One region of the Streptomyces sp. G7(2002) genome, then DNA from elsewhere that is predicted to be linked to it. Evidence: riboswitches for the same ligand, from Rfam matches in the RefSeq annotation. Region 1 holds a riboswitch; each other region holds the start of a gene.
What was found. A riboswitch is a leader RNA that binds a small molecule or an ion and turns the genes downstream of it on or off. The one in region 1 is predicted to bind cyclic di-AMP.
Positions count from the first base shown of each region.

Region 1 (6,996 bases):
CTGAACCGGCCGCTGTCGGCTCCGGCTCCGTCGAAGCCCCCAGGGCACGTCCCCGGGGGCTTCCGGCTTCCGGCTTCCGGCTTCCGGCTTCCGGTACAGCCTTCCGGTACAGCCTTCCGTTACAGCTTCTCCACCGGCGCATACCGCAGCAGCAGCCGCTTGGGCTTCTCGCCGCCGAAGTCGATGGTCGCCTCGGCGTTGTCACCACTGCCCTTGACGCCGACGACCGTGCCGAGGCCGAAGCTGTCGTGCGTGACGCGGTCGCCGACGGCCAGCGAGACCACCGGGCGGTCCTGGGAGCGGCGGGTCGCGAAGCCGCTGGGGCCCTTGGCGCGCGACGACGACAGCGAGGAGCCGAAGCCGCCTCCGCCGCCCGCCGAGAGTCCGCCCATGGAAGCGGACGGCGTCGCCGGGCCCGTCCGCTTCCACTCCACGAAGTCGTCCGGGATCTCCTCCAGGAACCGGGAGGGCGGGTTGTACGAGGGCTGGCCCCAGGCGCTGCGCATCGTGGAGCGGGTGACATAGAGCCGCTCACGGGCGCGGGTGATGCCGACATAGGCCAGCCGGCGCTCCTCCTCCAGCTCCTTGGTCTGGCCCAGCGAGCGCATGTGCGGGAAGACGCCGTCCTCCATGCCGGTCAGGAAGACCACCGGGAACTCCAGGCCCTTGGCGGTGTGCAGCGTCATGAGGGTGATGACGCCGCTGCCCTCCTCGTCCTCGTCCGGGATCTGGTCGGAGTCGGCGACCAGCGCGACCTGCTCCAGGAAGTCGGAGAGGGTGCCGGGGTTCGCTTCGCCGCGGTCCTGCTCGAATTCCAGGGCGACGGCGGCGAGTTCCTGGAGGTTCTCGATCCGGGTCTCGTCCTGGGGGTCCGTGGAGGCCTGGAGTTCGGCGAGGTAGCCCGTACGCTCCAGGACCGCTTCCAGGATGGTGGCGGGACCGGCGCCGGACTCGACGATCGTCCGCAGCTCCTCCATGAGGACGTTGAAGCGCTTGACGGCGTTGGCGGAGCGGGCCGCCATGCCGTAGGCCTCGTCGACCCGGCGCAGCGCCTGCGGGAAGGTGATCTTCTCGCGCGCCGACAGGGCGTCGATCATCGCCTCGGCGCGGTCGCCGATACCGCGCTTGGGAACGTTCAGGATGCGGCGCAGCGGGACGGTGTCCTCGGGGTTGGCGAGCACCCGCAGATAGGCGAGGACATCGCGGACCTCCTTGCGCTCGTAGAAGCGCACTCCGCCGACGACCTTGTAGGGCAGCCCGACCCGGATGAAGATCTCTTCGAAGACCCGGGACTGGGCGTTGGTGCGGTAGAAGACCGCGACGTCGCCGGCCTTGGCGTCCTTGGCGTCCGTCAGCCGGTCGATCTCGTCGGCGACGAACTGGGCCTCGTCGTGCTCGGTGTCGGCGACATAGCCGGTGATCTTGGGGCCGGTGCCGGCGTCCGTCCAGAGGTTCTTGGGGCGGCGGTTCTCGTTGCGCTCGATGACGGCGTTGGCGGCGGACAGGATCGTCTGCGACGAGCGGTAGTTCTGCTCCAGCAGGATCGTGGTCGCGTCCGGGTAGTCCTCCTCGAACTGGAGGATGTTGCGGATCGTGGCGCCGCGGAAGGCGTAGATCGACTGGTCGGCGTCACCGACGACGCAGAGCTCCGCGGCGGATTCGGCGGGGCCGACCAGCTCGCGGACGAGGGTGTACTGGGCGTGGTTGGTGTCCTGGTACTCGTCGACGAGGACATGGCGGAAGCGGCGGCGGTAGTGCTCGGCGACATCCGGGAAGGCCTGGAGCAGATTGACCGTCGTCATGATGATGTCGTCGAAGTCCAGGGCGTTGGCCTCGCGCAGCCGCGCCTGGTACATCGCGTACGCCTCGGCCAGCGTCTTCTCGAAACCGTCGGCCGCCGTCCCGGCGAAGGTCTCCTCGTCGATGAGCTCGTTCTTGAGGTTGGAGATCTTCGCGCTGAAGGACTTGGGCGGGTAGCGCTTGGGGTCCAGATCGAGATCACGGCAGACCAGGGCCATCAGGCGCTTGGAATCGGCGGCGTCGTAGATCGAGAAGGACGAGGTGAAGCCGAGCTTCTTGGACTCGCGGCGCAGGATGCGGACGCAGGCGCTGTGGAAGGTGGAGACCCACATGGCGTTCGCGCGCGGGCCGACCAGCTCCTCGACGCGCTCCTTCATCTCACCGGCGGCCTTGTTGGTGAACGTGATCGCGAGGATCTGGCCGGGGTGGACATGGCGCTCGGCGAGCAGATGCGCGATGCGGTGGGTCAGCACCCGGGTCTTGCCGGAGCCGGCGCCGGCGACGATCAGCAGCGGGCCGCCGGTGTGCACCACGGCGGCCTTCTGCTCGTCGTTGAGCCCCTCCAGCAGCGCCGCGGCGTCGACGGGCGGGCGGGCGGCGCCGTCGCGGTAGTACGACTCCCTGGGGGCGGGCGCGTCGAACCTCCCGCCGAAGAGGTCGGCGGGGATCTCCTCCGGGGCCGGACCGTGCTCGTCCTCGGGGGGCGGCGGGTGCTCCTCCTCGCCCTTGTGGCCGAGGTCCGCCAGGAAGCTGTCGTCAAAGAGGCTGCTCATCGCCCACCGAGTCTAGGCCGCCGCACTGACAGTCCGCCGCGGAGTAGCGGATTGCGGGCCGTCCGCGGGGCGGGCCGTGGCGCCGCGGCAGGTCAGACGTCCGGGGCCGTCACAGATCGGGCGGCGCCTCGTCTACCCGAATCCGACATCTGGCAGCACAACACCCGCATCGCGTTCAGGTCACGAAAAGGTTTCGGGCATATCGAACATCAGCCTTCACAGGAGCCACACGAGTTGGCTAACGTCCTCGCTCAGGCAGCCCGCCTCCCCGTGGACGACAGCGTCCGCACGGGCCGCCACGCCGAGTCCGGCACTGCCCCCAGGCACCCGGAGCCGGGGACCCACCAGCACCACCGGGGTGAATCGATCCGTACGGCCGTCGCCAGTGGACGTCCGGACCGTAGGGCAAGCCTTCCGTCAGCGACACCGCCCGAACCCGACAGCTAACCCGGTAGGCGGTCCACGGAAGGAGTTGCCGGTCTTGGCGTCGCATCGCAAGCCGCGCACCAGCGTTCTCGCCTCACCCGGAGGCCGTCGTACGGCGGCCGGACTCACCACCGCCGCCCTCGCCTCGGTCACCCTGCTCTCGCAGTCCGCCGAAGCGGCCCCCAGGGCGCCCAAGCCCACCGTCGAAGAGGTCAAGCAGAAGGTCGACGATCTCTACCACCAGGCCGAGGTGGCCACCCAGAAGTACAACGCCGTCAAGGAGCGCGCCGACGAACAGCGCGACACCGTGGACGGCCTGCTCGACGCCGCGGCACAGCGCGCCGAGAAGATGAACCAGTCCCGGCGGCTGCTGGGCACCTTCGCCTCGGCGCAGTACCGCACCGGCGGCATGAACCCGACGGCGCAGCTGATGCTGGCCAAGGACCCGCAGCAGTTCGTCGACCGCAACCACCTCATGGAGCGGCTGTCCGGCCGGCAGAAGCAGGCCGTCACCGACTACCAGGAGCAGCAGGCGAAGGCGGCCAAGCAACGTGCCGAGGCGACCCGCAGCCTGGAGCGGCTGCAGACCTCGCAGGCCTCCCTCAAGGAGTCCAAGCGCTCCGTCCAGGACAAGCTGGCCGAGGCCCGTCAGCTGCTGTCCCGGCTGACCGCCCAGGAGAAGGCGCGGCTGGCGGAGCTGGAGCGCCAGAAGGAGGAGGCGGCCAAGCGCCGGGCCGCGGAGGAGGCGCGCAAGCAGCAGGAGCGGGAGCGCCAGCGGCAGCAGGACGGCGACGGCTCGTCCGACGACCGGACCGGCGGCGGCTCCACCGGCGGCGACTCCGCCGGTGACTCGGCCTCCACCAAGGGTGAAAAGGCGCTCGCCTTCGCCCGCGCCCAGATCGGCAAGCCGTATGTCTGGGGCGCGACCGGCCCCGCCTCCTACGACTGCTCGGGGCTGACGCAGGCGGCGTGGAAGGCGGTGGGCGTCGATCTGCCGCGGACCACCTGGGACCAGGTCAAGATCGGCCAGCGCGTGGCCACCAAGGATCTGCAGCCCGGTGACCTGGTCTTCTTCTATGACGACATCAGCCATGTCGGCATGTACATAGGCAACGGGAAGATGGTCCACGCTCCGAAGCCGGGCGCCAACGTCCGGGAGGAGTCGATCTACTACATGCCGATTTACGGGAGTGTCCGCCCGGGCTGACGCCCGGCCCGCTCCCCCACAAGACCACCCCCCACGGTCACCCCCCACACGCCACCGCGCGGCCGTCGCCTCCGGATCCGGAGTGCGAGGACCGCGCGGTGTGCCGTGGTGGGGACGTGCGTCAGGTCCAGAGCACCGCGATGAAGATGTTGGCCACCGTCAGTCCGCCGACCGCGGCGAAGAGCGGCTTGTCGACCGTCTCGTCGTCCCGCTTGACGTAGACCAGCGCCAGGATCACCACCAGCAGGGCCATCTTGATGCCGAGCTTGATGTTGTTGAGGGGGTGGTCCTGGGCCTGGTTGAGGCCGACCAGCACGATGCCGGTGACCAGCATCGTCAGTGCGCCGTGCAGCATGGCCGGCACGAAGCGGGCGGTGCCCGCGCTCATCGCCTTCATCTGGGTCAGAAAGCCGCCCAGCAGGGAGGCGATGCCGATGATGTGCAGGCCGACGAAGATATTGGTTACTACGTCCATAGTGCTGGATCGTAGCCGCCGTATAGCACGGCCCTTCGGGCAGGGCGCCCACTATCGCCGCTTCGGTCAGGCCAGACCGGTCCCGGCCGTAGGACCATGGCGCCGCGGTCACCCGCGTACCTGCCGTGGTCGAAAGCGAACAATGCCGGGCAAGGGGACTCACTGCCGTGACATCCAGGCTTAGCGTCCTCCCTCAGGCGGCCGACTCCCCGCCTCGCCGGCCTCCCACCGGCGTTCCGTCGGCCGTCCCCGCCGAGAGGTGCGGCGGCGGTCCGTTGCCCCCGTGACGGACCGCCGCCGGGCCCACGGCTCGAAGGGAAGGAAGTGACGGCCACCGTGGCCTCGCACCGCAAGCCCCGGCAGCATCCGCTCGCCGCGCTCACCGGCGGTGGCTCGCGCAGCGCGCGCACCGCCCGTACGGCCGCCACCCTGGCGCTGGCCGGCGCCGCCACCGCCACCGCCACCGGCTTCGAGGGCACCGCCCAGGCCGCACACCGGCCCACCCCCGCCCAGGTCAAGGACCGGGTCGACGCGCTGTACCAGGAGGCAGAGGTGGCCACGCAGAACTACAACGGTGCGAAGGAATCCGCCGACACCGCACGCGAGGAACTGAGCAGACTGCAGGACGAGGCCGCCCGCAGGACCCGGAAGCTGAACGCCGCCCGCACCGAACTGGGCACCCTGGCCGCGAGCCAGTACCGCTCCGGCGGCGTCGACCCGGCCGTACGGCTGCTGCTGTCCGCGGACCCGCAGCGCTATCTGGACGGCGCCGCGGTGCTGGAGCGTACGGGCAGCCATCAGGCGACCGCGGTGGCCGGCTATGCGCGCCGGCTCGGCAGCGTACGGCAGGTCCGGCAGCGGGCCGAGGAGACCGTGGAGCGGCTGGCGGACACCGAGGCCAAGCTGAAGAAGCACCGGGTCACCGTCGTGCACAAGCTGGGCGCCGCCGAGGAGTTGCTCCACCGGCTGACCGCGGAGCAGCGGCAGCGGATGGCGGCCCGGGACGGTGCGCGGAGCGGGCCGGGGCAGGGCCGCACGGGCCACGGGGCCGGTCGTGGGGACGGCCCGCTCGACGGGATTCCCGGGGGCGCGGGAGGCGTCGCCGCGGCACAGGCTCCCAGCCCCCGTGCCGCCCGCGCCGTCGCCTTCGCCTACAGCGCCCTCGGCAAGCCCTATGTCTGGGGCGCGACCGGCCCGTCCGCCTACGACTGCTCGGGGCTGACCCAGGCCGCCTGGAAGGCCGGCGGGGTCGCCCTGCCCCGTACGACCTACACCCAGATCAGCTCCGGGCCGCGGGTCAACAGATCCCAACTCGCCCCTGGTGACCTGGTGTTCTTCTACTCGGGCATCAGTCATGTGGGGCTCTACGTCGGGAACGGCCAGATGATTCACGCACCGCATCCGGGGGCGCCGGTACGGATCGCACCGATCGACCAGATGCCGTTCGCGGCGGCGACCCGGCCCGCGTAGGGCGCCCCACGGGCTGCGTTTCGGCCCGACTTCCGCCCCCGGAAAGGCAGTTGGGGCGGCAGCGGCCTCCGCGTACGATCGGCCGGATGACGCACACCGCCGCGGCCCCCGACACCAGCCTCCGCTCCGCCGTCCATGCCTGGGTCGACGGCTGGGCGCGTGCGCGGGGTACGGAGGCGCCGCAGGCGGTGCCCGGCGGGTTCCGGATCGAGGTGCGGCGGCCCGGTCATCTCGCGCGCCATGTCCTCCCGGAGGCGGAACCGGCCGTCCTGCGCGACCTGGTGGACACGCTCACCACGCCCGGTCTGTGGATCAAGGCCTGCGCCCCGCGCGAGGTGGTCGAGCCGCTGCTGACCGCGGACTGGGAGATCAGCGAACCCCAGTACCTCATGACGACGGACCGGTTGGCGGCGTCGCGCTCCGGCGCGGGCCTGCCGTCCGGCTACCGGCTGGAGATCGTCGACGAGGGCGGGGCGGTGTTCGAGGCCCGGGTGCACGCTGCGGGCGGGCCTGGGGCCGGGGGCGGGGCCGGCTCCTGTTCCGGGGCCGGGGCCGGGGCCGGCTCCTGTTCCGGTACTGGCTCCGGCTCCAGTTCCGGTACTGGCTCCGGTTCCGGTGGTGTCGAGGGGTCCGGGCCGGTCCTCGCCGCGAGTGGACGTGCCGCCCTCACCACGGGGGCACCGGGCAGCTCCCCCGCCCCGTACGCCCCGTCCGTCGTCTTCGACATGATCGGCACCGAGCCCGCGCACCAGCGGCGCGGGCTGGGCCGGGCGGTCATGGCCGCGCTGGCGGGCCGCGCGGTGGAACGGGGCGCGCGGCAGGGCGTGTTGGTGGCCAGCCCGGAC
Region 1 is NZ_CP102609.1:5,912,952-5,919,947, reverse strand. Features, by position in the region: gene pcrA (DNA helicase PcrA) at 120-2,573, opposite strand; cyclic di-AMP (ydaO/yuaA leader) riboswitch at 2,878-3,047, shown strand; gene NUT86_RS25190 (C40 family peptidase) at 3,055-4,206, shown strand; gene NUT86_RS25185 (hypothetical protein) at 4,328-4,681, opposite strand; gene NUT86_RS25180 (C40 family peptidase) at 5,006-6,151, shown strand; gene NUT86_RS25175 (GNAT family N-acetyltransferase) at 6,238-6,996, shown strand, end outside.

Region 2 (6,996 bases), 1.3 Mb from region 1:
GTGACCGCGGCGACCGTCCGAGCCGCCCGTTCAACCGTGACGACCGTTCCGGTGGCCGTCCGTCCTCCGGTGGCTACCGCTCCGGCGGCGGCGACCGTCCGTTCAACCGTGACGACCGTTCCGGCCGTCCGTCCTCCGGTGGCCACCGCTCCGGCGGCGACCGCCCGTACGGCCGTCGTGACGACCACCGTGGCGCCCCGACCGGCTCCTTCGGCCGCCGCGAGGACAAGCCGCGCTGGAAGCGCAACGGCTGATCACCGACGCTGATCCGCAGGGCCCGTACGCACGCAAGTGCCGTACGGGCCCTGCGTGTTGTACGGCACACCGGAGGCCCCACAGGGCCCGTCGGCCGGCCCCGCGGCACCCCGCCGTATGGCTTGATCCGTAATGCCTTCGGGCTGCGGCACCTCCTCGGGCTATGCTGCTCGGTGCGGGCCATTAGCTCAATTGGCAGAGCAGTGGACTTTTAATCCATTGGTTCAGGGTTCGAGCCCCTGATGGCCCACCAGAAGCGGACGGGGAGACCGTCCGGCCGGCGTGCAGTGACCTGAGGGCCCGGACCGTATGCGGTCCGGGCCCTCAGGCATGACCGGTGTTCCGGGCGGGCTCAAGTGGCGCTGAGCGGGACGGGCTTGGGGTGCGTGAACCGGGCGGACGAATCGGGCAGCACGAGGCGGGTGGCACGAGCGGCTGGCGAGGCCGCCGCTTCCGCCGGTCCTCTTCGCCCGCCCGTTCTCGCCTCTTCCTCCCCTGGCGCGGCCGGTCCGGTGACCCGTCCGGCCCCCGACGAGTCGCCGTCCCGCCCCGTACCGGCAAGCCTGGGGACGTCTAGGCGACCGGCACGGCGGTGCCCGTACGGACGGGCGGGAGTGGGAAGAGGCCGGTGCGGATGCTCCGAGGTGAGGCGCCCCCCGAGGGCGAGGGCGACGGGGAGCGAGGGGCCCGTGGGGAGGGCCGCTCCCGGATGTCGTGGTCCGGCCGTCTGCTGGTGCGCCGACTTCCCGCCATCCTGATCGTCGGCGGGGTCGTCTTCGACATGGGGACGCCGGCCAGTTACACGGCCGCCCCCTTCTTCTCCGCCGCCCCGTTGGTCGCCGCGCCGCTCTTCTCCCTGCGGGGCACCGCCCTCACGGCCCTGGCCGCCCTGCTCGGCGAGATCTGGGTCGTCACCTACCGCAGCGCCGGGCAGAACTACAGCGAGTCGGTGACGGAGATCGTCACGGTCCTTGTCGTCGCCCTGCTGGCCCTCGGCATCAACCGGGTCGTCCGGACGGCCGACGCCCGCCTGGCCTCCGTACGGGACGTCTCGGAGGCCGCCCAGCGCGCCGTACTGCCCATGCCGCCCGAACGGCTCGCCGGGCTCGCCCTCGCCGCCCGCTACGTGGGGGCGCGGGCGGACGCCCGGATCGGCGGCGACCTCTATGCCGTGCAGGACACCCCGCACGGCGTACGGCTGATCGTCGGCGACGTACGGGGCAAGGGGCTGGAGGCGGTGGAGACCGCGGTGATCGTCATCGGCGCCTTTCGCGAGGCGGCGGAACAGGAGAGCACTTTGGGGGCGGTGGCGGGGCGGCTGGAGCGGGCGCTGCAACGGGAGGGCGGGCGGCGCAACGGGGTGGAGCGGACCGAGGGGTTCACCACTGCCGTACTGGCCGAGATCCCCGCCGACGGGCAGTCCGTGCTGCGGGTGCTCAACCGGGGCCACCCGTCCCCGCTGCTGCTCACCCCGGACGGCGGTCTGCGCGAGCTGGCCCCCGCGGCGCCTGCGCTGCCCCTGGGGCTGGGCGAGATGGCGAGCCGGCCGGACCGGGCGGACGAGACGTTCTTCCCGGCCGGGGCCCTGCTGCTCTTCTTCACCGACGGTGTGACCGAGGCCCGGGACCTGCTCGGTCGCTTCTACAACCCGTCGAGCAAACTGCGCGGCTGCCGCTTCCCCGGCCCGGACGTCCTCCTGGACACCGTCGTCGAGGACGTCGCACGCCATACGGGCGGCGCGCCGGCCGACGATATGGCGCTGCTGGCGGTGCAGCGTCCTATGGGGGCGTAGGCGTCGGCGTTTTGTAGGGGCCTTGGGGGTGGCGGCTTATGGGGGGCGGGATCCGCGGAGGGGTGTGGCCGCGCGTACAGGGCCGGGGCTGGGCGTTACGGATACCTGGCTGCGCTCAGCTCCCCGGGGTGTCCGCCGCCCCGGGAAAGCTGTGCAGGCTCTGGCCGTGCGGGCCGGTGAGTGCGACCGGGTGCCCGTCGAGTGCGAGGGTCAGCAGCAGCGGGTCTTCCGGGCGGGGCGAGCGGTGTGCGGGGCCGGTGATCCAGGGCAGTACGGAGTGGTGCTCGTTGGAGATCCAGTGGCCGCCGCCGGGCCGTCCGTCGAGCAGCGACCGTACGAGACGGGCGAACTCCTCGCGGCGGGCGGGCGGCAGGTAGGTCAGCACCGAGCTGTGGAAGATGACCAGCGTCGCCTCGGGCGGCGCCTCGGCGGCGAGCGCGGGCAGCTCGTCGAGCAGATCGCCGCGCACCATCCGCGGCCGCGGCGCTGGCCGCACCGCATCGACGGCCGCGGACAGCCGCGCCGTACGCTCCCCGTCGCCCGGCCATACGAGCGCCTGCAGCCAGCGCAGATCGTCCGGTTCGGCAGCCGGGTCGAGCGGGTCGAGGTCGATGCCGGCCCGCCACACGATCTCCGGCATCCGGTCGGGCAGCTCGTCGGCGGCCCCTCCCGTACGGCAGGTGAGCTCCAGCGGGCTCTCCGGCGCCCCCAGCTCGGACCGGAGGGTGACCGTCCGGCGGCCGTCCCCGCCCTCGCCGGCGGCCTCGTACCGGTAGCGATAGCGGTCGGGGTGCAGACACAGTCCCGCGGACGTACCGGCCTCCAGCAGCGCCAGCGGCTGCGGCAGACGGGCGAGCAGCGGCAGCAGGGTGGCGCAGCGGGCCGGTTCGTTGGTCTGGGTGGCGCGCTGCATGATCACCGCGCGCACCTCGTCCCAGTGCCGGATCGTCCACTCGCGCCAGCGCCCGTACGCGGCCTCACCGCGCGGGCCCATTTCGGCGTGCGGGCCGTCGAGATAGCGGACGGCGGCGAGCAGGAGATTCGGCTGCTGTTTGTTGCCGGCGGGCAGCGACCCCGACAGCAGGTCGCAGAGCTCCGCGTCCTGGCTGATCCGCGCGCTCAGCTCCTCGTGCGCGTCCGACCGGCCCCGCGCCTCCCGCCAGGAGAACTCCCGGTACCGCTCCGCCACTCCCCACGCGATACCGGCAGCACGTCCGGCGTTCCCGGTGTTCCCGACGTTGACGACCATGATCCGACGTTACTGCTCTCACCCTCCGTAATTGAGGGCCACCCCTCCGCATAACGACTGGCACACAATCCGCGCGAGATCGTTTAGGGCCGGGTGGTCAACTCGCCCGGTTTGTGGTCGTGGTGGCCGAAAAAGTCCATGCCACAGGTTGTGCTCAGCCGATAAGGATTCGTGGGAACGCTTGGAATTCGGTCGCCATCTCTATTACTGTCCGATAACGCAGCGCGGTCGTCCCAGCCGTCGCAAGAGGCGGCACCGCGCGCCGACGCCGAATCCCGCACGCGCTTTTCACGCACCCCCAAGCACTTCGAACTGCACCAAGGGAACCGGGGAACCACTTCCTTGGGGTGAATCGGACGCCCTCCGCCAGCGGGCGCCCGTAGGAGACCTTCCTGCTCCGAACCCGTCAGCTAACCCGGTAGGCGAGAAGGAAGGAAAGGAGTGCGCCTCCGTGGCGTCCAACAGGCCTGCCCCCGAGTCTCCGTCCACCTACGGGCTCGATGACCGAGGGGCCTTCCCGGGTCCCGGTGCCGATGACGGCGACGGACCGTGGGAGGAGTGGAATCCCACCGAGGAATCCACCCGTTCCGTCCGCGGCAAACACCGGGTGGCCAAGCAGCGCGGCGGCGGATTCGCCCGCAGCGGCACCGTCCTGGGTGTCGGAGTCATCGCGGCGGTCGGCGCGAGCGGAATGGCCTCGGCCGAGGACCGTCCGCCGGTGCCGATCTCGATGCCCGACATCGGCGGGATGGCCGACGACCTCTCCGAAAACCTGCCGGACGCCAAGTCGCTTCCCGGCATCGGCGAGCTGATATCCGACGAGGACTCCGAAACCGCCTCGGCTGCCGCGGCCGAAGCGGCTCCTGCCGCCTCCGGGCCGCTCACCCGGGCCACGCAGACGAGCGCGGACACGGGCGGCGGCACGGGCGCCGGTGAGGCGCTGCGCAGCCGCATCCTCCAGCAGGCGGACGCGCAGCAGGGCGCCGCCGAGCAGGAGGCCCGCGACACCGCCGAACAGGCCGCTGTCCAGCAGGCCGCAACGGAAGCCGCCGCCCACCAGAAGTCGGCCGAAAAGGCCGCAGCAGCCAAGAAGGCGGCCGAGATGGAGGCCAAGCGCAAGGCCGAGGAAGCGGCCCGTCAGAAGGCGGAGGCCGAACGCCTCGCCAAGCTGGCGAAGAGCTTCATCGCCCCCGTGTCCTCCTACACGCTCACCGCCAGTTTCGGCCAGGCCGGCGACCGCTGGGCCGCGGACCACACCGGACAGGACTTCGCCGCGCCGACCGGCACTCCCGTCAAGGCACTGCACTCCGGCACCATCACCCAGGCCGGCTGGGCCGGCTCGTACGGCTACCGCATCGTCCTCACCCTCGACGACGGCACCGAAGTCTGGTTCTGCCACCTCTCCTCGATGGTGAAGACCTCCGGCAAGGTCAACACCGGCGATGTCATCGGCCGCGTCGGCGCCACCGGCAACGTCACCGGCCCCCACCTCCACCTGGAGGTACGCCCCGACGCCGGCGATCCGATCGACCCGATGCCGTGGCTTCGCGATCACGGGATCAACGTGTGACCGGCTGCATCAGCGTGTGACTGACGGCATCAATGGGTGACCGGCGGCTTCGGCGCATGAACGGCGGCATCAACGGGTGACCGGCGGCCTCGGCGCATGAACGACGGCGTCGGCGCTCGACCGGCGGCCTTGGCACGCTCGTGTTCGCCGGCCTCGGCGCATGACCGGTGCCCTCGGCACACGCGCAAAAAGCTCAACCCGTGTGCATCTGACGGGAATTGCCGTGGGGCGTGGGGGAAGAGGAAGGAATAACTCCTCTTCCCCCGACGCTGTCACTGGATATGACCGCGACACACAAGCCCCTCGGCTCGCTCTCCGTCTCCCCGCTGTCCCTGGGCGGCAACGTCTTCGGCTGGACGGCCGACGAAGCCCAGTCCTTCGCCGTGCTCGACGCCTATGTGGCGGGCGGTGGCAACTTCATCGACACCGCCGACGTCTACTCGGCCTGGGTCCCCGGTAACAAGGGCGGCGAATCCGAGACCGTCATAGGCAACTGGCTGGCCTCCCGCCGCAATCGCTCCGAGGTCGTCATCGCCACCAAGGTCGGCGCCCTCCCGGACCTCAAGGGCCTTGCCCCCGCCACCATCAAGTCCGCGGTCGACGCATCCCTCACCCGTCTGCGCACCGACTACATCGACCTCTACTACACCCACTACGACGACGAGTCGGTCGAGGTCGGGGAGTTCCTCACCGCCCTCGACGACCTCGTCCGGGCCGGCAAGGTCCGCGAAATCGCCGCCTCCAACATCTCGGCGCAGCGCCTGGAGGAGTCCCTGGCCTGCTCCGCCCGCGAGGGCCTGGCCCGCTATGTCGCCCTCCAGCCCCACTACAACCTGGTCTCCCGCGACACCTACGAGGGCGAACTCGCCGACGTGGCCGCCCGCCACGGCCTCGCCGCGGTCCCGTACTTCGCCCTCGCCTCCGGCTTCCTGACCGGCAAGTACCGCCCGGGCACCCAGGTCGACAGCGCCCGCTCCGGAGGCGCCCTCAAATACGCGGACACCGACCGCGGCCGCCGCGTCCTCCAGGCCCTGGACACCGTCGCCGCCGCCCACGAGGCGGAGCCGGCCAGCATCGCCCTCGCCTGGCTCGCCGCCCAGCCCACGGTCGCGGCCCCGATCGCCAGCGCGCGCACGGTGGAACAGCTGCCGGCACTACTGGCGGTGGGGGATGTGACCCTGAAGGAGGACGAACTCAAGCTGCTGGACGAGGCTTCGGCCTGACCCAGCCCCCGAGGGGAAGGAAGCGAGCCGAGCCCACCGCTTCCTCCCCCTCGCTTCCCCTCCTCCGCCCTACTTCCGGCGATCCACCACAGCCCACGACGCAGCCGCCACCCCACCCGCCACCGCGAATACCGAAGGCCACGCCCCGATCTTCTTCGCCAACGGATGCGACCCGGCAAACGCAGCCACGTAGACACCACTCAACGCAGCCGCCGTCACATTCCCCGCCTTACGCTGCCACTCCCGCGCCGCCACGGCCCCGGCCGCCGCCAGCGCGACCCCGCCCAGCGGCCGCTTCTTGGTCCAGCGGGCTACGGCGTAGCCGCCAACTAGGCCGGTTGCTGCAAACACTGCCGTGGGAATCCGGGCCATCGCCACAAACCTCCGCTTCGCCGGACAATTTCCTTCGACCTTACGTCCGGCACTTCGGCTATCCGCAGTCACCCGGCTCCCCCTCCCGGAACTGCGCCGCGGTGTCACCGTGCCGCTACCCGCGGTGCTCTTCGTCGTGGCCCAGGGCTCGCGTACGGGAATTCGGGTGACGGTGCCCCTGGGCGTGGCTCTTGGCCGTTTGCACTGCTTCGGCCACTTGCTCGGCCACCCTCTCCGGGGGCTCGTGTTCCCAGAAGCGCAGTACTGTCCAGCCTGCCGATTCGAGATGGCTGGTGGTTTCGGCGTCGCGAGCCATGTTGCCTTCGAGCTTCGTGCGCCACCACTGGGCATTGGCCTTGGGGCTGGTGGCGTGTTCAGGGCAGCCGTGCCAGAAACAACCGTCGAGGAACACGGCGATGTGCAGGCCGGGGAAGGCGATGTCGATGGTGCGACGGGCCATCCCCGGCACGCGGCGCTGCAGCCGGTATCGCAAGCCGGAGGCGTGCAGCAGTCGTCGTACGGCCAGCTCCGGCTT
Region 2 is NZ_CP102609.1:4,654,527-4,661,522, reverse strand. Features, by position in the region: gene NUT86_RS19500 (DEAD/DEAH box helicase) at 1-254, shown strand, start outside; tRNA gene NUT86_RS19495 (tRNA-Lys) at 433-508, shown strand; gene NUT86_RS19490 (PP2C family protein-serine/threonine phosphatase) at 890-2,047, shown strand; gene NUT86_RS19485 (DUF2332 domain-containing protein) at 2,163-3,296, opposite strand; cyclic di-AMP (ydaO/yuaA leader) riboswitch at 3,582-3,736, shown strand; gene NUT86_RS19480 (M23 family metallopeptidase) at 3,748-4,866, shown strand; gene NUT86_RS19475 (aldo/keto reductase) at 5,148-6,089, shown strand; gene NUT86_RS19470 (hypothetical protein) at 6,159-6,461, opposite strand; gene NUT86_RS19465 (very short patch repair endonuclease) at 6,577-6,996, opposite strand, start outside.
Region 2: it holds a riboswitch for cyclic di-AMP, as region 1 does, so the genes downstream of both, NUT86_RS19480 (M23 family metallopeptidase) here and NUT86_RS25190 (C40 family peptidase) in region 1, are expected to answer to the same signal.

Region 3 (6,996 bases), 1.8 Mb from region 1:
GGCGTCCCACAGATTCTCGTACCAGGGACGCTGCGCCGCTTGCGCCCCCTTGGGCGCGGAGCCGGTGCCGGAGCCGTCCGGGACGATGTACCCGGCCTCGCCCGGCATGACGTAGTGCAGATGCCGGCGGGCCTGCTGGCGTACGAACGCCGGGTCCTGCCAGCGGGCCTTCTGCTCGCGCAGCCGGTCCAGGGCGGCACCGGCCTCCTGGGCCTTGCGGCGCTGGTCGGCGATGTCCGAGCGCTGGGAGACGTACTGCCTTATGGGATACGCGAGGGCGACGACCAGGGAGCACATCACCAGGGCCAGCAGTGCGGCACGGCCGGTGAGGCGGTTGCGGCGGGGCGGGCGGGCGCGGTAGACGCGGGCGGCGGCCTGCTCGCCGAGCGCCTTGAGTCGGGTCGCGGTCGAGAACCGGTCCGCGGGCACGTCGTCTCCCCTTCACTGACGGACGCCTGACTGCTTCAAGCAGGTACGTCCCCGGCAACGGTACGGGACCGTCGCCGGGGACGTACGGGGTGCCGGGCGATTGCCTCGCCCGTTCAGCCCCTGCTGCCTTGTCCGGCCCGGCAGCGGGCCGCCTTCGTCAGCTGCTGTGGCGGAAGCGCGGGAAGGCGGAGCGGCCGGCGTAGACCGCGGCGTCGTCGAGGATCTCCTCGATGCGCAGCAGCTGGTTGTACTTGGCGACGCGCTCGGAGCGGGCCGGGGCGCCGGTCTTGATCTGGCCGCAGTTGGTGGCGACGGCGAGGTCGGCGATGGTGACGTCCTCGGTCTCACCGGAGCGGTGCGACATCATGCACTTGAAGCCGTTGCGCTGGGCCAGCTCGACGGCGTCCAGGGTCTCGGTCAGCGAGCCGATCTGGTTGACCTTCACCAGCAGCGCGTTGGCGGAGCCCTCCTCGATGCCGCGGGCGAGGCGCTCGGGGTTGGTGACGAACAGGTCGTCGCCGACGAGCTGGACCTTGGCGCCGAGCTTGTCGGTGATGACCTTCCAGCCGGCCCAGTCGTCCTCGAACAGCGGGTCCTCGATGGAGACGAGCGGGTAGGCCGCCACGAGCTCCTCGTAGTACTCGGTCATCTCGGCGGCCGAGCGGTCCTTGCCCTCGAACTGGTACTTGCCGTCCTTGTAGAACTCGGAGGCGGCGACGTCCAGCGCGAGCGCGATGTCCTGGCCGGGGGCGTAACCGGCCTGCTTGATGGCCTCCAGGATGAGGTCGAGGGCCTCACGGTTGGAACCCAGGTTCGGGGCGAAGCCACCCTCGTCACCGAGACCGGTGGACAGGCCGCGCTCCTTCAGGACCTTCTTGAGGGTGTGGTAGACCTCGGCGCCCCAGCGCAGCGCCTCGGAGAAGGACTCCGCGCCGATCGGGGCGATCATGAACTCCTGGATGTCCACGTTGGAGTCGGCGTGCGAGCCGCCGTTCAGGATGTTCATCATCGGGACGGGCAGCACGTGCGCGTTCGGGCCGCCGAGGTAGCGGAACAGCGGGAGGTCGCTGGCCTCGGAGGCGGCGTGCGCCACGGCGAGGGAGACGCCGAGGATGGCGTTGGCGCCGAGCGAGCCCTTGTTGTCGGTGGCGTCCAGGTCGAACATGGCCTGGTCGATCAGCCGCTGCTCGGTCGCGTCGTAGCCGACGAGCTCCGGGCCGATCTGCTCGATGACGGCCAGGACGGCCTTCTCCACACCCTTGCCCAGGTAGCGGTTCGGGTCGCCGTCGCGGAGCTCGATGGCCTCGAAGGCGCCGGTGGAGGCGCCGGACGGGACGGCGGCACGGCCGGTGCTGCCGTCGTCGAGGCCGACCTCGACCTCGACCGTGGGATTACCTCGCGAGTCGAGAATTTCGCGGGCTACGACGACGTCGATCGACGGCACGTTGTCTCCTTCGTGGGTGTCTGGCGTTCTGCGCATGAGCCTAACGGCCCCGGGCGCGTCCGCCTGCCCTTGGCCCGCTCCGTGGGACGAAAACAGGCCCAAAGGCCCAGTTCACGGGACGTTTGGGCACATTGTTCACTGAACGGGAAAAGTTGCTGAACAGCGCCGGTCAGCGGCCTGCCGCCGGCCGGGGCGCCTCGGGCCCGTGGCCCGGGATGCGAGAAGCCCCGCCACGACGCGCCGGGGGGGAAGGGCGCGCCGTGGCGGGGCGGTCTCACGGAGGAAGGGGGCCCGCCGCTCGAGCCCGCCGGTGCCCCGGTGAGAAAGCGGCTCAGACGGTGAGCTGCTGACCGGGGATGATCAGGTTCGGGTTGCCGCCGATGACCGACTTGTTCGCCTTGTAGACGGACTTCCAGTCGGTGCCGTGGGCCTTGGCGATCTTGGCGAGGGTGTCGCCCGCCTTGACGGTGTAGTTGCCGTCGCCCGTGGACTTGCGCTCGGCGGACCGCGAGGCACGGTCCTCGGAGGCGGACGGGGCCTTCTTGGCCTCGGGCTTGGCGGACTCCTGCTTCGGCGCGGACTTGGTCTGCGCGGAGGTGTCGACGTCGGCGGCCGGGCCACCGGAGGTCAGGTTGCCCGCACCGGCGCAGGACCAGGCACCCGGGCCCTGGATGGCGAGGAGCTTCTCGGCGGCGGCGATCTGCTGGGACTTGGTGGCCAGGTCGGCGCGCGGCGCGTACTGGGTGCCACCGGCGGCGGCCCAGCTGGAGTTGGAGAACTGCAGGCCACCGTAGTAGCCGTTACCGGTGTTGATCGACCAGTTGCCGCCGGACTCGCACTGGGCGACCTTGTCCCAGGTGGCGACGGAGGCGGCGGAGGCGGAGGTGGCGCCCATCAGCGGCACGGCCACGGCGGCACCGGCGACACCGGCGAGGGTGGCGACGCGGACGGCCTTGGAGGGACGACGGTGCTTGCCCTTGAAGATCAGCATGGTTCGTTCGTTTCCTCACCGACGCCTACGAGGTGAGCTGTCGGGTTCGGACTGATGAGTCGCCCGGCCGTGTGCGCAGGACGCACGTGGCTTCACCCCAAGCCGGTTGACCCGTTTTCACGGGCGGGGCCGGCACAAATCCTGGGTCCCCCGCTCCTGCCTTCGGCGCTTGCGCGTCAAGTGCCTTCGACCACCGGCAGGATTCGGCGTGTGATCGAAGGGCCCGCTTTGGCGAGCGGTCCTGACGTTAAGCAGTAATCCCCTTGGGGTTCAAACCCCACCATCTGAACCAAGTTGACCGTTTTTGATCACGGGTTGGTTACATATTCGCAGGTGAGGCCCGGTATGCCGGGGTTGAGCAGCCCGGACCCCACCACAGTCAACGAGACCCTTGTCTCACTTTCCCAAAAGAGGGCGAAGGGTGCCGAACTACCCTGCGTTCCGCCCGAGATCGAGCTGCTGACCGGGCTGGATCAGGTCCGCGTCGGAGCCGATGACGCCCTCGTTGCGGTCGTAGAGCTCGGCCCATCCGCCGGGCAGCCGGTGGGCCGTGGCGATGGCTGACAGGCTGTCACCCGGGCGCACCGTGTAGTCGCCGTCGGCCGCCGGGCCCGTGCGGTGCGCGTCATCGCCGCGCGAGGCGTGCCGTCCGCCGGCGGACCGGCCGTCGTCGTCACCGTCACCGGCGTCCCCGTCGCCCGCCTCACCGCGGTGCTTGCCCTTGCCGGGCACCTCGCGCGGGGTGCCGCTGCTGTCCGTGCGGCTGCCACCGTCGGACGGGTCCGCGGAGGGCTCGTCGGACGGGTCGGCGGACTGCGACGGGCCCTCGTCCCGGTCGCCGCCCCGGTCGTCGCCCCTGTCGCCGGGCGTCGCCGGGTCGGACGGCTCCGGGCTCGCGGACGAGTCGCCGGGCCCGTCGGACTTCGAGGCGTCGGGCGAGGGCGTCACGTCGGACGGCAGACCGCTCGACTCGTCGCTGGGCTCGTCGCTCGGCCCGTCGTTCCTGCCGTCGGAGTCCGCACGGTCGTGGGAGTCGGACGAACCGGGGGTGTCCCAGGGGTCGAGGGAGCCCTCGGAGTCCGAGGGGTCGGGCGCCGGGGTGCTGGTGCTGCCCGGGTCGACCTCCGGTGCCCGGCCGTCGTCGGTCAGCCCGGCGTTCACCGCACAGCTCGGCCAGGCGTCCGGCCCGCGGTCGTCGAGGATCGACTCGGCGACCGCGATCTGCTGGGAGCGGCTGGCGAGGTCGGGGCGCGACGCATAGGACGAGCCGCCGTAGTTGTCCCACATCTCCTGGGTGAGCTGCAGGCCGCCGTAGTAGCCGTTGCCCGACGCCGCGCTCCACACGCCGCCGCTCTCGCACTGGGCGACCTTGTCCCAGGTCGAGGTGTCGGCGGCCTGTGCACCGCTCGCGGCGAACAGCGGCAGGGCGAGGCCTGCGCCGGTCACTCCCGCCGTGACAAAGATGGCCGGTGCCTGACGGGGTCGACGATGTCGGCCGTTCCCGGAACGCATGCGGATGCCTTTCGCGCGGCGGTTGAGTTTTTCGACGAGCTCTTCGAGCTGCTCGACGGGGCTTCCGGCCGGCCGACGCACGCGAGCGGCACCGTTACACCGGTCCCCCACATCACCGCTTCGACCGATCGAGTGAAGCCTGTCGATCGTCGGGTCGAAAGGTAGCCGGGGTCAGGAGTAGTCACAAGTCGGTGTAGTGCGGATCACGTAAAGGTCACGCAGTTGACTCTGTGTCACATTGCGCTTTACCGCTGGTCAGGGCCGCTCCGGAGTGAACTCCACCGGAAGTGAACGCAGTCCGCGCATGATGAGCCCGCCACGCCAGCGCAAATCGTCAGGTTCCGCGGCAAGACGGATGTCGGGGAGCCGGGTCAGCAGGGTCGCCAGCGCGCTCTGCCCTTCGAGGCGGGCGAGCGGCGCACCCAGGCAGTAGTGGATGCCGTGCCCGTATCCCAGATGCTGATTGTCACGCCGGGTCAGATCGAGCACATCCGGCTCCTCGAAGCGCTCCGGGTCGCGGTCGGCGGCGGCCAGCACCACCAGGACCGGGTCCCCCTCGGCGATCCGCTGCCCGCCGAGCGTCAGCTCCTGGGTCGCGAACCGCCAGGTCGCCAGCTCCACGGGTCCGTCGTAACGGAGCAGTTCCTCGATGCCGGTGGTGAGCAGGTCGGTGTCGCCCGCCGCGATCGACTTCTGCAGCAGCTCACGCTGGGCGGGGTGGCGCAGCAGCGCATAGGTGCCGTTGCCGATGAGGTTGACGGTGGTCTCGAAGCCCGCGAAGAGCAGGATGAAGGCCATCGCGGCGGCCTCGTTCTCGGTCAGGTGCTCACCGTGATCGGAGGCCCTGATCAGGGCGGAGATCAGATCCTCGTCCGCCTCGGCGGTCTCGCCCAGGGACTCGCGCTTGCGGTGGATCAGCTCGGCGAGATAGCCGCGCATCTTCTTCACGGAGCGGGCGACGCCGCCGCGCGGCCCTCCGCCGTGCCGGATCATCATGCCCGCCCAGTCCCGGAAGTCGTCCTGGTCCTCGCGCGGTACGCCCAGCAGATCGCAGATCGCGTAGATCGGGAGCGGAAAGGCGAACTCATGGATGAGGTCGGCCTCGCCCTTCGCCGCGAACTGGTCGATGAGGTGGTCGGTCAGCTCCTGGACCCGCGGGGCGAAGGCGGCGACCCGGCGCGGGGTGAACGCCTTCGAGACCAGGCGGCGCAGCCGGGTGTGGTCCGGGGGGTCGATGTTGAGCAGATGCGTCATGAGGTTGGCGCTGCGCTCGCCCGGGATGCCGACCTTGCCCTTGCCGTGCGCGGCCTCGCTGTGGTGGACCGGGTTCTTGGACAGCCGGGCGTCGGCGAGCGCCTGCCGCGCCTCCGTGTACCGCGTCACCAGCCAGGCCTCGACACCGCTGGGCAGCTCGGTCCGGTGCACCGGCGCATGCTCGCGCAGCCAGGCGTACGCGGGGTACGGGTCGGAGGCGAACTCCCAGGTGAACAGCGCGGGGGCGGGCCCGGCGGCGGGGCAGCCCGCGGGGGCGTCGGCGGCGGTGGTGTGGGGCTTGTCGTGCACCTTCCGACCGTAACCGCTGGGCGCACAACGGCGCGCCCGCGCACCGGGCAGGGCCCTTAGGGCCTGTCATTCGGATCCACCCCCAGGCCGCTCAGGAACGCCACGGCCGCCGGCGACGGGCCGAGACCGCTCCACACCACCCGCTCGGTCCGCTCGGGCGCCGGCCGCACCCGCACGATGTCCAGCCCGGCCAGCTCGGAGGCGATGGCCTCCGGCACCATGCCGACGCCCAGTCCCGCCCGGACCAGCTTCGCCAGGAACTCGACCGTGGTCACCTCGTACGCCACCTCCGAGGTCAGCCCCGCCGCACGGAACGCGTCCTCGCGCTGCCGGCGGGCCGCGGACCCCGCCGTGAAGTCGACAAACGTCTCCCGCGCGATCCGCGACAGCGTGGTCCACTCCCGCCCCGCCAGCGGATGCCCCGGCGGCACGACGGCGACCAGCTCACCGCGCGCCAGCTCCTTCTCCCGTACGCCGACGGTGCGCGCAGCGGGCACCAGCCCGACGAACGCCACGTCCAGCACGCCCTGCCGCACCTGTTCGAGGAGCTGGTCGCTCATCGCGGTCTGCAGACTGATCCGCACCTGCGGGCACCGCGTACGGAAGGCCCCCAGCTCCCGGGCGAGATCCACGGCCGCGACGGTGGAGATCGCGCCGACCGCGAGCCGGCCGCGCACCTCCCCGGTCGCCGCCGCCACCTCGGCGCGGGCCCGCTCGGCAGCCTCCAGCGCCTGCCGGGCGACCGGGACGAAGGCCTCGCCGGCGGCGGTCAGCCGGACACTGCGGCTGGTCCGGTCGAAGAGCCGGGCACCGAGCTCCTTCTCCAGCCGGGCGATCTGATGGCTGAGCGCGGACTGCACCACATGGCAGCGCTCGGCGGCCCGGGTGAACCCACCGGCCTCGGCCACCGCGACCACATACCGCATCTGCTGAAGCTCCATATCCCGCACCCTAGCCAGCATTGATCACGATTCACGATGGATGCGATGAAAACGATGTGTTGGACTCATTGATCTGCGGACCCCAGGCTGGGACGTGCCCGCCGCCACGGTGGCCG
Region 3 is NZ_CP102609.1:4,088,311-4,095,306, forward strand. Features, by position in the region: gene NUT86_RS16890 (FtsB family cell division protein) at 1-429, opposite strand, end outside; gene eno (phosphopyruvate hydratase) at 587-1,873, opposite strand; gene NUT86_RS16900 (LysM peptidoglycan-binding domain-containing protein) at 2,205-2,864, opposite strand; cyclic di-AMP (ydaO/yuaA leader) riboswitch at 2,872-3,042, opposite strand; gene NUT86_RS16905 (LysM peptidoglycan-binding domain-containing protein) at 3,294-4,310, opposite strand; gene NUT86_RS16910 (cytochrome P450 family protein) at 4,632-5,939, opposite strand; gene NUT86_RS16915 (LysR family transcriptional regulator) at 5,996-6,880, opposite strand.
Region 3: it holds a riboswitch for cyclic di-AMP, as region 1 does, so the genes downstream of both, NUT86_RS16900 (LysM peptidoglycan-binding domain-containing protein) here and NUT86_RS25190 (C40 family peptidase) in region 1, are expected to answer to the same signal.